One region of the Streptosporangium brasiliense genome, then DNA from elsewhere that is predicted to be linked to it. Evidence: riboswitches for the same ligand, from Rfam matches in the RefSeq annotation. Region 1 holds a riboswitch; the other holds the start of a gene.
What was found. A riboswitch is a leader RNA that binds a small molecule or an ion and turns the genes downstream of it on or off. The one in region 1 is predicted to bind guanidine.
Positions count from the first base shown of each region.

Region 1 (7,345 bases):
GAACGGCGGCGACGGCCGTCTCGATGTCGAACAGCATCACCACGTCGAGCTCGATCTCGGGGTGCGCGCGGTGGAAGCCGCGCATCAGGCCTGAGGCCGCGCCGCGCGAGGCGATCATGTCGACGCGCAGCGGACGGCTGCCGGTGCGGACGGACGCGACCGCGCGCTCGGCGACCCGGAGCAGTTCCCTGGCGTGGGGCAGGAACGCCTGCCCGTCGATGGTGAGCTCGGCGCCGCGCGGGGTGCGGGTGAACAGCCGTACTCCGAGGTCGCGCTCCAACGCGGCGATGCGCTTGGAGACGGCCTGCTGGGTGACCGCCAGCTCGGCGGCGGCCTCCTGGAATTGCCCCGCGTCGGCGGCGGCGACGAAGGTCCGGACGGTGTCGAGGTCCATGCGGCCACCCTATGGGTACAACCGTTGGTTGTGGCTGAGCGGCCTCACGGTTGTTTGATCCCCTGATACGGCGCGCGCTTTGATGCATGCGATCGCGGATCGGTTGTGCAGATGAGTGGCGAGGAGCGTCGGGCATGCGGAGCGGGAATCGGTTGGGGCGGCAGTTCGGATGGCTCTGGGGAGCGTACGGGACCAGCGCGCTCGGTACGTGGATCGCCTTCGGCGCGTTCCCGCTGATCGCGGTCCAGGTGCTGCATGCCGGGCCGGCGGAGGTCGCGGCGTTGTCCTCCGTGGGGGCTTTGGCGGGCGCGGCCGTGGCGGTGCCGCTCGGCCCCTGGGTGGAGTTCCGCCGCAAGCGGCCGGTGCTGATCGGGACGGACCTGGTGCGGTCCGCGGCGCTGCTGACGATCCCCGCCGCGTTCGCGCTCGGCGTGCTCTCCTTCGTCCAGCTCCTGCTGGTCTCGGCCGTCGTCGCGGCGGCCGACATCACCTTCCGCGCCACCTCCGGCGCGTACCTGAAGACGCTGCTGCCGGCCGAGGACCTGCTCGTCGCCAACGCCCGGTTCGAGTCCACGACCTGGACGACCACGATCATCGGACCACCGCTGGGCGGTGCCGCGATCGGGCTCCTCGGTCCGGTGGCGACGGTGGTGGCCGACGCGGTCAGCTACCTGCTCTCGGCCCTGGGCATCCGCGCGGCGGGCGGCCAGGAGCCGCGGCCCGAGCGCCGGGAGGCCGCGCGCATGCGGGCCGGGGACCTGCTCGACGGTTGGCGCTACATCCTCGCCGACGCGACGCTGCGTCCGCTGTTCTTCAACACCGCCTTGTTCAACGGCCTGGTGATGGCCACCGACGCGCTGCTGGCCGTCCTGATGCTCGGCCAACTCGGGTTCGCACCGTGGCAGTACGGCCTCGCCTTCGCCGCGCCCGCGGTCGGCGGGCTGCTCGGTTCGCGGCTGGCCCGACCGCTCGTCACCCGGTTCGGGCAGCACCGGGTCCTGGTCGCGGCCGGGGTGCTGCGCGCGATCTGGCCCATCGGGCTGGCCTTCCTGGGGCCGGGGACCGGAGGGCTGCTGCTGGTGATGGGCGTCGAGCTCGGGCTGATCTTCTGCTGCGGGGTCTTCAATCCCGTCTGCGCCACCTACCGCCTCGAACGCACCGCGACCGAGCGGGTCGCCCGCACGCTGTCCGCCTGGTCGGTGACGACCAAGGTCTCGACCGCGCTCCTGACGGCCGTATGGGGTGTGCTGGGCAGCCTGCTCGGCCCGCGCACGGCCATCGGCCTGGCCGGCGTGCTCCTGCTGGCGACTCCGCTGCTGCTCCCCCGACGCGCCGCGGCACCCCTCACCGAGCCGGAGCCGGCACCGAGCCGCGCCTGACGGGCCGTCACGGCCGTCACGGCCGTCACCGCGATCGGGTCGCGCACCCCTGTCGGAGCGGTCCGCCCCTCCGCGTAGGGCTCGGAGATGAGCGCGGCGGCCTTCACCGAGGCCGGTGGGGTCGCGGCACGGCAGATCGTGGCTCACGTACCCAATGTGTAGTCGGCCCCGGCGCGCGGTCTCGCGTGTCAGGGCACCCTCATCACCCAAGGAGAGAAATGACCGTCACGCCCCCGGTGCTCGACCCCCGGACGGCCGCACTGCTCGTCCTGGATTACCAGCAGGGAATCCTGGCCTCGCTCCCCGGCCTGGCCGACCCGGAAGCGCTGCTGTCACGGGTGGCCGGCGCCATCGCCGACATGCGAGCGCACGGCGCCGCCATCGCCTACGTGCGAGTCGGATTCACCGCAGCCGACTGGGCGGCGATCCCGCCGGCCAACAAGACTTTCTCCTTCCTCGGCCGGCAGCGCCTCATGCACCACGCGGATCCCGCCACAGACTTCCACCATCAGCTCGCTCCCGAGCCCGGCGACATCACCGTCCGCAAGACCCGCTACGGCGCGCTGTCGACGACAGACCTGGACCGGCAACTGCGGGATCGCGGAATCACCACCCTGGTCATCGCCGGCATCACCACCAGCGGCGCCGTACTGTCCACCGTCACTGACGCCGCCGACCGCGACTACCGGCTCTACGTCCTCTCCGACGGTGTCACCGACCCGGACCCGCAAGCCCACCAGACCCTGATGACCAGCATTTTCCCGAGAGTGGCCCACATCGTCGACACCGCCGAACTGCGCTCGCTCCTGCACGAGAGCCATCCCGATCGGGCAAAGACCGGCAGGGCATAACCGTCAATGACGATCAGCGACCGTCAGGGGGATCGCTGTCAGCGGCCGGACCTCGGTTCTGACCGCTGACGGATCATGTGTCCGCCGAGACGGTCGGACGGGTCAGCTGTGTGTGGGTCTGTCCGCTGTCGAGCAGCGCTGTCGGGCGGTGTCGGCGGTCCCCGCCGACGCGGGGGTGAGCGAGACCGCCGGCCATGTCGGGGTGTCGCGGCAGACGGTATGGTCCCGGCTGCGCCGCTGTCGGGCACCCGGCCTTTCGGGATCGGCGGACCGTGAGGTCATCACCGCGGAACGGACAGGAAAGGCCGGCCCTCCTCCCCCCTCATCATTGCCTGCCCCCAGCTCAGGACAGGGCCCTGACGCGGGCGGCCTGCTCTTCTTGGACTCTTCGGGCAGTACGCAGGAAATCGAGGACGACGGCCAGTTCGTCCGGCCCGTACTCCTGCAGCGCCCGGGCACCCGCCTGGCCGACCGGGACGAAGATCTCGGCATCGGCCGAGCGGGCGGCGTCGGTCGCGGCGACCAGGACGCGGCGGCGGTTACCCGGATCGGTGGAACGGACCACCATGCCCGCGCGCTCCAGCCGGTCGATGACCGTGGTGGTGGCCGCCGGGCTGAGCTTCAGCGCGAGGCTGATCCGGCCCGCGGGCACCGGGCCGTCGGCCAGCACCACGTCGAGACAGCGCAGGTCGGTGCGGTTGAGGCCGAGCCGGGCGGCGGCCGCCTCGTCGAAAGCGTCAAAGCTCTGCTGCAGCTGCCGCAGCTCCAGGGCGATCTCCCCGAAAACACTGTGTTTCGACATTCGAATCTTTCCGTTATCGTATATTTCGTTAATCGAAACGACGATATCATGTGCGGAGGCCTCCATGCGCTCAACCATCCTCACCGCAACCACTCCCAGCACGCGAACCGGCGACAACACTCAGATCGAAGAACTCTTCGCCGACTTCCTGGCGGCCTGGACGCCGGGTGACGCCCAGGCGTTCGGCGCGCTGTTCGCCGACGACTCCGAAACCTGGACATGATCGAGTCGGCCGACCGCCGGCGCACCCTCCTGGCGGGAATCTCCGGCCGGATACGACCCGCACCCCGGCATCAAGGATCCGCCGGTCCGACGCCGCTCCGCCGCGGCGACAGGCACCCCGGACGTTCCACGGTGACGGAGAGCAGTTGATCACTGCCGTGGTAGCGTCGCCGTGGAAGCCCGTAAGCGCTTGCCCCGGACGAGATGTGCGCCGTACCCGGCCTGCAAAGACGACGCACTCGAAGGAGACGTCATGGATGCGGGCATATCCCTGATCGATTTCACCGGAGTGACTCCGGAGCCTTGCGCGCTGGACGTCCGGTGGATTCACGGCTCACCGTCGGCCAAGCACAACACCGATCCGGACATCCAGGTCCACGCCTACGACGAGCACACGTTCATCCTGCGGCAGAACATGGCGATCAACTACGAGGCGCCGTTCCTGTTCCTGCTGTTCGGAAACGCGCGGGCGGTGTTGATCGACACCGGCGCCACGGCATCCGCCGAGTTCTTCCCCTTGCGCCGGGTGGTCGACGAGCTCGTCGCCGGCCGGCTCGCCCGCCACCCCCGGGAGGAGTACCACCTGCTGGTGCTGCACACCCACCCGCACGGCGACCACGTCGCGGGCGACGACCAGTTCGCCGGCCGCCCCGATACCACGGTGGTCGGCGCGGACCTGGTCACCGCCTGGGAGTATTTCGGGTTCAGCAAGGATCCCGACGTGGTGGCCCAGGTCGACCTGGGAGGCCGTGTGTTGGAGTGCCTGGCCACCCCGGGCCACCACGAGGCGGCGGTCACGTTCTACGACCGGTGGACCGGGCTCCTGCTCACTGGCGACACGGTCTACCCGGGCCGTCTCTACATCCAGGACTGGTCGGCCTTCGCCCGGAGCATCGACCGCCTGATCGACTTCTCCGACCGCCGGCCGGTCACCCACGTGCTCGGCTGCCACATCGAGATGACCAGGCAGCCAGGCGTGGACTACCCGATCCGCACCACCTACCAGCCCGACGAGCCCCCACTGCAGATGACCACCGGGCACCTGCACGAAATCCGTACGGCGATCAAGGAGATCGGCGACCGGCCCAGCCGGCGTGCCTACCCTCTCTTCGTCCTCTGGCCGAACTCATGAGCCGCACGACGCATCGGACCTCCTGCCCGATGCGACGTCGCCCCCGGCCGCGATACCTACGGGCCGGCTGATCGACCGGCCCGCCCCGAGTGGAGGGCCTTCACCACTCAGGCGGTGGCTACGGGGGCGGGGCGGCGCGAGCGCAGGCCGTAGGCGGTGATGAGAGCGCCCAGCGGGGAGAAGCCGCCCGCTGTCAGGAACGCGACGCGGTAACCGGCCGGCGTGACACGACCACTCTCCATCTGAGTACAAACAATTTGCCGACAGATGAATGAGACCGTATGACTACAAATCATCTGCTGTCAAACGATTGGCGGAAAGACGGTATGCGGTAGGCTGGCGGCAGGGCGAAGAGGAGATCGATGGCGACCACGACCAGGACAGCCGAGCGCGCACGGCCGACGTACTTTCCGCAACTCGCCGCCGAGCGGCTGGACATCGCACTGTGCCGGGCCTCGGCTGCCGTGGCGCGCGCCGCGGACACGCACGCCGCCGAGGAAGGCCTCGGGGTCGGGCAGCATCTCGTGCTCCAGATGCTCGACGCCGTCGGCCCTTGCTCCCAGCAGACGCTCAGCGAGGAGCTGCGCATCGACCGCAGCGTCATGGTCAGCATCTGCGACGACCTGGAACAGGCGGGCCACGTGCGCAGGGAACGCAACCCCCGCGACCGCCGCTCCTACGCCGTCACCATCATCGACTCCGGCCAACGGCGGCTGGCCGAGGCCCAGACGTCGGTCCCGGCCTTCCTCGAGGACACCTTCCACCCTCTTACGCCCGAGGAGCGTGGCCAGTTGAGCACGCTTCTGGGCAAACTCCTGGGGATCGGCGCCTGACACGCCGGCGCCACCCAGCGGTCCGTCGCGGCCCCGCTGTTGCCGGAGAACCCGTACGGCGACCGGATCACTCCGGCACGCGGCGACCGGGGCATCGACATCCGGATCGAGCACCCCGACGGCGGGCCTGCGCCCATGGTTCGAACCCCAGGCCCCGGCTCCCTGACCCGCGAGCGTGCGGAATGTTCCGTCATGAAATGATCGAGGGCCATGGAGATCATCGACAGTGGACGGTTCGTACCCGCGGCGGACGGGTCCGCCGACTACGCGGAGCACCTGCGGGTGCCCGCCCTCAGCTTCGGAACGTATTCCATCCCGGCCGGCGCGACAGACGGGCAGTCACCGCACAACGAAGACGAGATCTACGTTGTGACGAGCGGGCGCGGCTCCTTCACCTCCGGCGGCCAGACCGTCGAGGTCGGCCCCGGCACCACGCTCTTCGTCCCGGCCCGCGAGGAACACCGCTTCCATGACATCACCGAGGACCTGGTGACGCTGGTGTTCTTCGCCCCCGCATACACCGGGATCCCCCAGTCCTAGCGCCGGTCCCGTTTCAAGGACAGGCCCTGAGCAACCTGTGCGGTGGCGGCGGAAGGTCTCGGTGGACATCTCCAGGGCCTTGGATCTCCCGGCACAGGCCGCAGGCTCTCGGAGCCGGCCCGAAGGCCTTACGCAGAGCGGCCAACACCTTCGGGCCGGCCCGGTCAGCCGTCGCTTGACCCCACAACGTGCCCGGATGTGGGGGGCACGTTCGGGGGGAACCGCCGCTTCAACCGGTCCCCGCATGATCGCTTGGCGATCTGTGGCCACTGGTACTATTGCCACATTTCGTGAACTATCAGGTCTAACGGGGCAATAGTGACGACGGGGCCCGGTTTCCGCCCGCAGTATCCGACCCAGCCACCGCCGCCATGGCAGCAGGGCCAATGGCAGCAACCACCGCCCCCACCCCCACCCCCCAGACGCAGGACCGGACTGTGGGTGACGCTGGGCGTCCTCTCCCTCGCCCTGGTCGTCGCCGCGGGCGCGGGAGTAGGGGTGGTCCTGCGGGACCGGGGCTCCGCCTCGGCGCTCGACCCGCGTCCGACCGGATCGGCAGCCCCAGGGCCGACCGATCAGGGGCCGGTCGACCCCGACACGGTCGTGGTCACCGATGAGGAGATCTCCGCGCTGCTCAAGGCACACAGTGAGGCGCTGACGTCAGGTGACGCCAAGACGTTCACCTCGATCTTCGACCAGAAGAACGCCGCCCTGGTCCGCGACCAGGCGAGACTGTTCGCCAACCTGCGCAAGATGCCGCTGACCCAGATGTCCTATGAGACGCTGCGCCGCACGGGTCGCACCGAGGACAGCTTCGGACGCGGCGTGACGTTCACCCAGGACGTCGCATTCGTGCACCGCTTCACCCGCATCGATCTCCAGCCGGTATCGGAGTGGTACCGCTGGACCATCGAGAAGGCCTCGGCTGACGCGCCCCTGGTCGTCACCAAGGTGGGCGGCGCGCCCCCGTCGATCACGAGCGGCGAGGGCTCCAAGACCGTGTACTACCCCGGCCCGTGGGACATCTGGCCCGATGTCGCCGTGGTGAAGGCCGGCTCCAGCATCGTGCTGGCCAGACCGCAGGAGGCCGCCCTCGCCAGGCGCATCGCGCCGGCCGTCGCCAAGGCCACCACTGCGGACCTGGCCTTCTGGCGGCGCAACGGCCCACCGGACGCCGCGGTGTCCACCGGGT
Region 1 is NZ_JAUSRB010000002.1:7,282,256-7,289,600, forward strand. It holds gene J2S55_RS42255 (LysR family transcriptional regulator) at 1-394, opposite strand, end outside; gene J2S55_RS42260 (MFS transporter) at 529-1,773, shown strand; gene J2S55_RS42265 (cysteine hydrolase family protein) at 1,992-2,624, shown strand; gene J2S55_RS42270 (MarR family winged helix-turn-helix transcriptional regulator) at 2,968-3,426, opposite strand; gene J2S55_RS42275 (nuclear transport factor 2 family protein) at 3,491-3,649, shown strand; guanidine-III (ykkC-III) riboswitch at 3,821-3,888, shown strand; gene J2S55_RS42280 (MBL fold metallo-hydrolase) at 3,902-4,780, shown strand; gene J2S55_RS42285 (hypothetical protein) at 4,888-5,022, opposite strand; gene J2S55_RS42290 (MarR family winged helix-turn-helix transcriptional regulator) at 5,143-5,613, shown strand; gene J2S55_RS42295 (cupin domain-containing protein) at 5,824-6,153, shown strand; gene J2S55_RS42300 (hypothetical protein) at 6,595-7,345, shown strand, end outside.

Region 2 (7,345 bases), 5.0 Mb from region 1:
GCAGCCGCGCCAGCCGCCGGTACGCCCGGTGCGGGGCCTCCCGGCCGAACAGGTCGTCCGGTGTGCGGGCGGCGGCCACCAGGGCGACCGCCTCGGCCGTGGTGGTCATCTGACCTCCTCCTCGCGGGCGGGCCGCAGCAGCGCGGGGTGCAGGAGCTTGGCGTCGCCGGCCCGGTAGAGCCTCGCCCGGGGGCCGCCCCGGGCTCCGCCGCTCTCGGTGGTCTCCCCGGTGCTCTCCACGAATCCGGGGACCGACAGGACCTTGCGGTGGAAGTTGCCCGCGTGCAGCGGCAGGCCCCAGACGGCCTCGTAGACGCCGCGCAGCTCGGAGATCGTGAACGTCTCGCCCACGAACGTGGTGGCCAGCGGGGTGTACTCCAGCTTGTCCCGCGCCCGCTCCAGCCCGTGCCCGAGGATGCGGCCGTGGTCGAAGGCCAGCTCCGGCAGCCGGTCGGCGCGGTGCCAGGCGGCGTCCGCCGCGTCCGTACCGGGGCGGGGATCGGGCAGGTCGGGCGCGAAGGCCAGGTAGGAGACCGACACGATCCGCATCCGGGGGTCCCGCTCCGGGGCCCCGTAGCTGGCGAGCTGCTCGATGTGCGCCCGCGGGGTGAGCCCGGTCTCCTCGGCCAGCTCCCGCGCCGCGGCCTCAGGCAGATCCTCGCCCGGCCGGATGAACCCCCCGGGCAGCGCCCACCGTCCCGCGTAGGGCTGTTCGCCCCGCTCGACCAGCAGCACCTGCAGCGCGCCCTGGCGGATGGTCAGCGCCACCACGTCGACCGTCACCGCGACCGCCGGGAAGGCCCGCGGATCGTAGCCGGCCGGGAACTGGGATCCGTCCATCGCATGTCCTCCCCATCCAAGATACTCTCAATATGAGAATAACTTGTCCCGTGTGTCAACGCGCCTCCCCGCCTCCCCGTGTCCGCGTGGAGGGGCGGGAGATCTGTGCGGAGGGACGGAGGACTCTGTGCGGGGAGCTGGAGGACTCTGTGCGGGGAGGGGCGGGGGCAGGGGAAATGGGCGAGGGGCGCCCCTGTGGAACAGGGACGCCCCTCGCCCGGCCTGCCGCGGGAGCAGGTGGCCGGGGTGGGAGAGGTCAGAAGGCCTCTTCCGGGAGCTCCATCAGGTCCTGGCCGGTGGCGGCCAGCACGCGGCGCTCGGCGGCGAGCCTGGGCAGGACGGTCTGGGCGAAGAACGAGGCCGCGGCGACCTTGCCGGTGTAGAAGGGCTTGTCGCGGTCGGAGGAGCCCAGCGCGGTCAGTGCCACCTCGGCCTGGCGCAGCAGCAGCCAGCCGATCACCAGGTCGCCCAGGGCGAGGAGGAACCGGGTGGTGTTGAGGCCGACCTTGTAGACCTCCTGCGGCGTCTCCAGCGAGCCGATGGCCCAGCCCGCCATGGTGTCGGCCATGGCCTTGACCTCGTCGGCGGCCTCGTCGAGGAGCTTGCGCTCCTCCTTGAGGCGGCCGTTGCCGGCCTCGGAGGCGGCGAAGGACTTGATGTCGCCGTACAGCGCGCCGAGGGCCGCGCCCTGGTTGCGCAGGACCTTGCGGAAGAACAGGTCCAGGCCCTGGATCGCCGTCGTGCCCTCGTAGAGGGAGTCGATCTTGGCGTCCCGGATGTACTGCTCGATCGGGTAGTCCTGCAGGTAGCCCGAGCCGCCCAGGGTCTGCAGCGACCGGGCCAGCAGCTCGTAGGAGCGCTCGGAGCCGACGCCCTTGACCAGCGGGAGCAGCAGGTCGTTCATCGCCTCGGCGTGCTCGTCGCGGCGGCCCTCGAAGCCGGCGATCTGCACCGCGTCCTGGTAGGTGGCGGTGAGCAGGACCAGCGCCCGCATGCCCTCGGCGTACGACTTCTGGAGCATGAGCTCGCGGCGCACGTCCGGGTGGTGGGTGATGGTCACGCGCGGCGCCGACTTGTCGGCCATCTGGGTGAGGTCGGCGCCCTGCACGCGGGCCTTGGCGTACTCCAGGGCGTTCAGGTAGCCGGTGGAGAGCGTGGCGATCGCCTTGGTGCCGACCATCATCCGGGCATGCTCGATGATCATGAACATCTGCTTGATGCCCTCGTGCACCTCGCCGATCAGCGTGCCCACGGCCGGGTGCTTCTCGCCGAAGGTGAGCTCGCAGGTCGTGGAGACCTTCAGGCCCATCTTCTTCTCGACGTTGGTGACGTAGACGCCGTTGCGCTCGCCGAGCTCGCCGGTCTCCAGGTCCACGTGGTACTTCGAGACCAGGAACATCGACAGCCCCTTGGTGCCCACGCCGTGCCCCTCGGGGCGGGCCAGGACCAGGTGGAAGATGTTGTCGGCCATGTCGTGCTCGGCGCTGGTGATGAAGCGCTTGACGCCCTCGATGTGCCAGGTGCCGTCGGGCTGCCGGACGGCCTTGGCGCGGCCGGCGCCCACGTCGGAACCGGCGTCGGGCTCGGTGAGCACCATGGTGGCGCCCCACTGGTTGTCGATGGCCAGCTGCGCGTAGCGCTTCTGGTCCTCGGTGCCGATCGCGTGCATCACGTGGGCGAAGGCCGGGCCGCTGGCGTACATCCAGATCGCCGGGTTCGCGCCGAGGATCATCTCGGCCAGCGCCCAGTTCACGCTGTTGGGCAGGCCGGGGCCGCCCATCTCGGCGGGCAGACCGATGTTGGTCCAGCCGGCGTCGCGGTAGGCGGCGAAGGACTTCTTGAAGCCCTCCGGCATCGTCACCGTGCCGGTGGCGGGGTCGAAGACCGGGGGCTTGCGGTCGCCCTCCTCGAAGGAGTCGGCGAGCACGCCGGTCGCCAGGCGGTTGACCTCGTCGAGGATGGTCCGCACGACGTCCTCGTCAAGGTCGGCGTAGGGGCCGGTGCCCAGGATGTCCCGGCGCCCGAACACCTCGAAGAGATTGAACTCCAGGTCACGGATGTTGCTCTTGTAGTGGCCCATGGGGTCTGCTCCTTGAAACCGGGGGAACCGGGACTCTTACATACTGGCCAGTAACCTTACCGACAATGCTACCCGTCAGTAACCCCTAGAAAACCGTACTGATAGGACGTTTGTCACACTCCTCCGGGGAAGGTCAGGTGACCTGGGCGACTCCCGGCCCTGACGTTGATCGACCGGCCCGGCGAATTTTCCTAAGCTCGGCCGCATGGACGAACAGTGGCGATCGGACCTCGCCCAGTGGGCCATCCCCGACGAGATCGTGGCGCGGGCGCCGGAGAACCCCTGGGGGCATTCGCCGGCCCGGTTCGCCGGACGGACCGACCTCGCGCTCGCGGAGCCGGAGGGGCCGACCCTCGCCCGGACCGCCGAGGCGCTCCCGGCCGGGGGGACCGTGCTGGACGTCGGCGCCGGCGCCGGGGCCGCCTCGCTGCCGCTGGCCGGGAGCCTGGGGGAGCTGATCGCGGTCGATCCCTCCGCCGACATGCTGGCCGAGCTGACGTCCCGGGCGGACGCGCTGGGCGTCCCCGTCCGGACCGTCCGGGGCCGGTGGCCCGACGTCGCGGCCGAGACCCCGGTGGCGGACGTGGCGGTCGCCGCCCACGTCGTCTACAACGTGCCCGACCTGGCGGCCTTCCTCACCGAGCTGTCCGGCCACGCCCGCCGCCGGGTCGTCCTGGAGCTCACCGAGCGCCATCCGATGAGCTGGCTCACCCCCCTGTGGGAGCACTTCCACGGCCTGCGCCGCCCGGAGCGGCCCACGGCCCACGACGTGATCGCCGTCGCCGAGGCGCTCGGCCACGAGGTCCGCCACGAGTGGCGGCCGGCCCCGCTGAGCCGCTTCGGCACGCTGGAGGAGCTGGCCGAGAGCGCATGCCGGCGGCTCTGCCTCGGTCAGGACCGGGCCGCAGAGGTCATCGCGGCGGTGGTCGAGCTGGACATGTGGCCGCTGCCGCGCGAGCGGTGGTTCACACTCTGGTGGGAATCAGAAGGAGACCCGCAGCGTTCCAGCGGATGAGCCCCCGACGGGAGGCTCCCGGACGAGACGCGCCGTACCCGGCCTGAAAAGACGACGCTCCTGTGGAGGGAGCCGTCATGGCTTGGGTCATCATCATCGTCGCGGGTCTGTTCGAGGTCGCGATGGCCTACTCGCTCAAGATGAGCCACGGGTTCTCCGTGCCGCTGCCGAGCGTCGGATTCGTCGTCTTCGCCGTGCTCAGCTTCGGCCTGCTCGCGGTCGGTCTCAAGAGCCTTGAGGTCGGTACGGCCTACGCCGTCTGGACCGGCATCGGTGCCGTCGGCACCGCGTCGCTGGGCATGCTGTTCCTCGGCGACGACGTGTCGTTCCTCAAGATCGCTTCGATCGCCCTCATCCTCGCCGGAGTCGTCGGCCTCAACCTCGCCGGCGGCGGGCACTGATCCCGCGCGGGCGCCATGGCTAACCGGTTTGACGACTTAGGTGGTGTCGCGATTGGGTGTGCGCATGATTGACGTTCACTTCGTGACTTTCGACTGCGCCCAGCCGTACGAGCTGGCGACCTTCTGGAGCGAGGCCACCGGCTGGGTGATCCACCCCGACGGCGGCAAGGAGGACGACGAGATCCTCCTCCAGGGCGCGCTGAACATGCTGTTCATCCGGGTCCCGGAGGGCAAGACGGTCAAGAACCGCGTCCACCTGGACGTCACCGGGTCCGAGGGCACCACCCGCGACCAGGAGGTCGAGCGGCTGCTAGGGCTCGGCGCCACGGTCCACGACGACCGGCGCAACCCCGACGGCACCGGCTGGGTGACCATGCTCGACCCGGAGGGCAACGAGTTCTGCGTCTGCCGCGCGGGGTACGAGAAGGCGTAGCAGCCCTTGCCGGAGTGATGTTCTGTCGGACATGCTGCGGTCATGAGCCCCCCGAGCGCGTCCGTGAGCATCCAGATCGCGGCGCCGCCCGCGGTGGTCTACGACCTGGTCACCGACATCACCGACATGGGTGACTGGAACGTGGAGTGCGAGCGGGCCCGATGGGTCGGACCGGTCCGGGAGGCGCGGCCCGGGGCCAGGTTCCGCGGGCACAACAGGCACGGGCGGCGGCGCTGGTCCACCCTCTGCACGGTGATCACCGCCGAGCCCGGCCGGGCCTTCGCCTACCACGTCCAGGCCGCCGGTCTGATCCACGTGGCCGTCTGGCGCTTCGGTATCACGCCCACCGAGACGGGCTGCCACGTGGAGCAGAGCACCTGGACCACCCGCAACCCCCTCATGCGGGTCATCGGCGGCCTCGTCACCGGTGTCCGGGACCGGGTCGCCCACAACGAGGCCAACATGCGGCGGACCCTGGAGGGCATCAAGCGGGTGGCCGAGCGGGCGTGAGAGCCGCCGGCGGGACGGACCCGCTCAGCCACCGTGCGGCAGGGACGACTGCCCCCGTCCCCTGAGGGTCAGGGCCAGGACGGCGGTGACCAGATACACCGCGACACCGCCCTGGAGCGCGTCCAGCGCCGCGCCGAAGACGCCTTCGTCGTCGACGATCAGCTGCACGGGATACATGAGCGCGGCGGCGCCCAGCGCCGGGTAGAGGGAGAACCGCCAGGGGTGGCGCAGGGCCCAGAGACGGGCCTGCCGGGTCACCCGGTCGCCGGTCTTGGGCCTGCTGACCGAGCCGACCGCCGCGATCAGCGTGAACAGGCCGATGCCGAGCGACAGAGCCCAGGTGAGGCTGGCGTCCCCGGGCAGGATCAGGCCCATGCCGAAGCTGGCGGCCGCGGCCACGCCGCCGGTCACCGCGGCGGCCTTCCACGGCGCCCCGCGCAGCGCCGCTCCGGCGAGGGACATCTCGTCACGTCGAGTCAGTTCGTCGTTCATGGCATCAGACTGCCCTTCCGAGCCCCTTGTCCACATCGGGGAGCAACCCTGACCCGCCCCTGAGCTCCGTCCCCCCGATAAGTTGGCCGCCATGGCAGTGAACTTCCGTACCGCCCGGATAGAGGACGTCCCGCTGATCGTGGGCATGATCGCCGACGACACCATCTCCGCCGCCCGCACCGGCGACTTCGGCGCCGAGCACCGCGCCGCCTTCGAGGCCATCGACGCCGACCCCAACAACGAGCTGATCGTGGCGGAGCTGGACGGTGAGGTCGTGGGCACCATGCAGCTCACCTACATCCCGGGCATCTCCCGCCGGGGGGCGCTCCGGATGCAGATCGAGGCGGTCCGGATCGTCTCCGCCCTGCGCGGCAGGGGCCTGGGCCGCCAGATGATGGAGTGGGCGGTCGAGCGCGGCCGGGCCCGTGGCTGTGCGCTGGTCCAGCTCACCACCGACAAGGCGCGCAAGGACGCCCACCGGTTCTACGACTCCCTCGGCTTCGTCGCCTCCCACGAGGGGTACAAGCTCGCGCTGAGCTGACGGCTCCGCTCACGTCGACGGGCTCCGCCCCGCGCCGGCGGGAGGCGTCCGCACCGACGGGCTCTGTCCCGCACCGGCGGAATCCGTCCACGTCGACAAGATCCGCTCGCGCCGACAGAATCCGTCCACGTTGACAGAATCCGTCCGCGCCGACAGGGAGAGCGAATTGACGAGGACAGCGATGGGACGACACGCGTTGGGCCTGGGGGCACTGGCCGTGCTGCTGGCGGCCTGCGGGAGCACGGCCGGCGGCCAGGCCGACGGCCCGGCGACCGCGCAGCCCGGACCGACCCTCACCCGGAGCACCACCCCCACCCCCGCCGCGAGCCCCGTCCCCAGCTCCACCGAGAGCTCCGCCGAGGCGGGCATCGACGGCTGCGTCACCGAGAAGACAGGCGAGCTCTTCGAGTACAAACGCGGCGGCACCACCACCAAGGGTGTGATCATGGGCAAGGGGCCCGTGGGAGTGGTCGTCTCCTACGAGCGTCAGGGCACCGTGTGCACCTGGCTCCCGCTGGCCGACCGGCTGGTCGCCGCCGGACACCGGGTCCTGCTGTTCGACCGGAACAACACGGCGGCCCCTGAGGAGGACACCGTCGCGATGGCCGGGCGGCTGCGCAAGGCGGGTGCGGAGAAGGTGTTCCTGGTCGGCGGATCGATGGGCGGACGGGTCTCCCTGCTCGCGGCCGGAGAGCTGAAGCCCCCGCCGGCCGGGGTCATCAGCATCTCCGGGACGATCCAGCCGGGGGAGGTCGACGAGCTCAGGGCCCCCTTCCTCCAGGTGACCGGGGACGCCGACCCCGACGCCCCGCTCGACATGCTGCAGGTCGTCTACAACGAGGCCGTGAAGTCAGCCGACCGCCAGCTGCTCGTCCTCTCCGGCGGGGACCACGCCAGCCGGCTGTTCACCGGCGACCAGGGGCCGAAGGCGCTCCAGGCCGTCGTGGCCTTCATCGAGAAGCACAAGGGCTGAGCTCGACCAGGTTGTCGTGGTAGACGGCGCCCCGGCCCATGTCGGCGTCGCGCTCGTCCA
Region 2 is NZ_JAUSRB010000002.1:2,271,213-2,278,557, forward strand. It holds gene J2S55_RS19260 (lipopolysaccharide kinase InaA family protein) at 1-109, opposite strand, end outside; gene J2S55_RS19265 (NUDIX hydrolase) at 106-840, opposite strand; gene J2S55_RS19270 (acyl-CoA dehydrogenase) at 1,097-2,920, opposite strand; gene J2S55_RS19275 (class I SAM-dependent methyltransferase) at 3,126-3,935, shown strand; guanidine-III (ykkC-III) riboswitch at 3,931-3,996, shown strand; gene J2S55_RS19280 (DMT family transporter) at 4,013-4,336, shown strand; gene J2S55_RS19285 (VOC family protein) at 4,401-4,769, shown strand; gene J2S55_RS19290 (SRPBCC family protein) at 4,812-5,279, shown strand; gene J2S55_RS19295 (hypothetical protein) at 5,304-5,771, opposite strand; gene J2S55_RS19300 (GNAT family N-acetyltransferase) at 5,863-6,312, shown strand; gene J2S55_RS19305 (alpha/beta hydrolase) at 6,494-7,285, shown strand; gene J2S55_RS19310 (molybdopterin-containing oxidoreductase family protein) at 7,263-7,345, opposite strand, start outside.
Region 2: linked by a shared signal. The riboswitch ahead of J2S55_RS19280 (DMT family transporter) and the one ahead of J2S55_RS42280 (MBL fold metallo-hydrolase) in region 1 are both predicted to bind guanidine.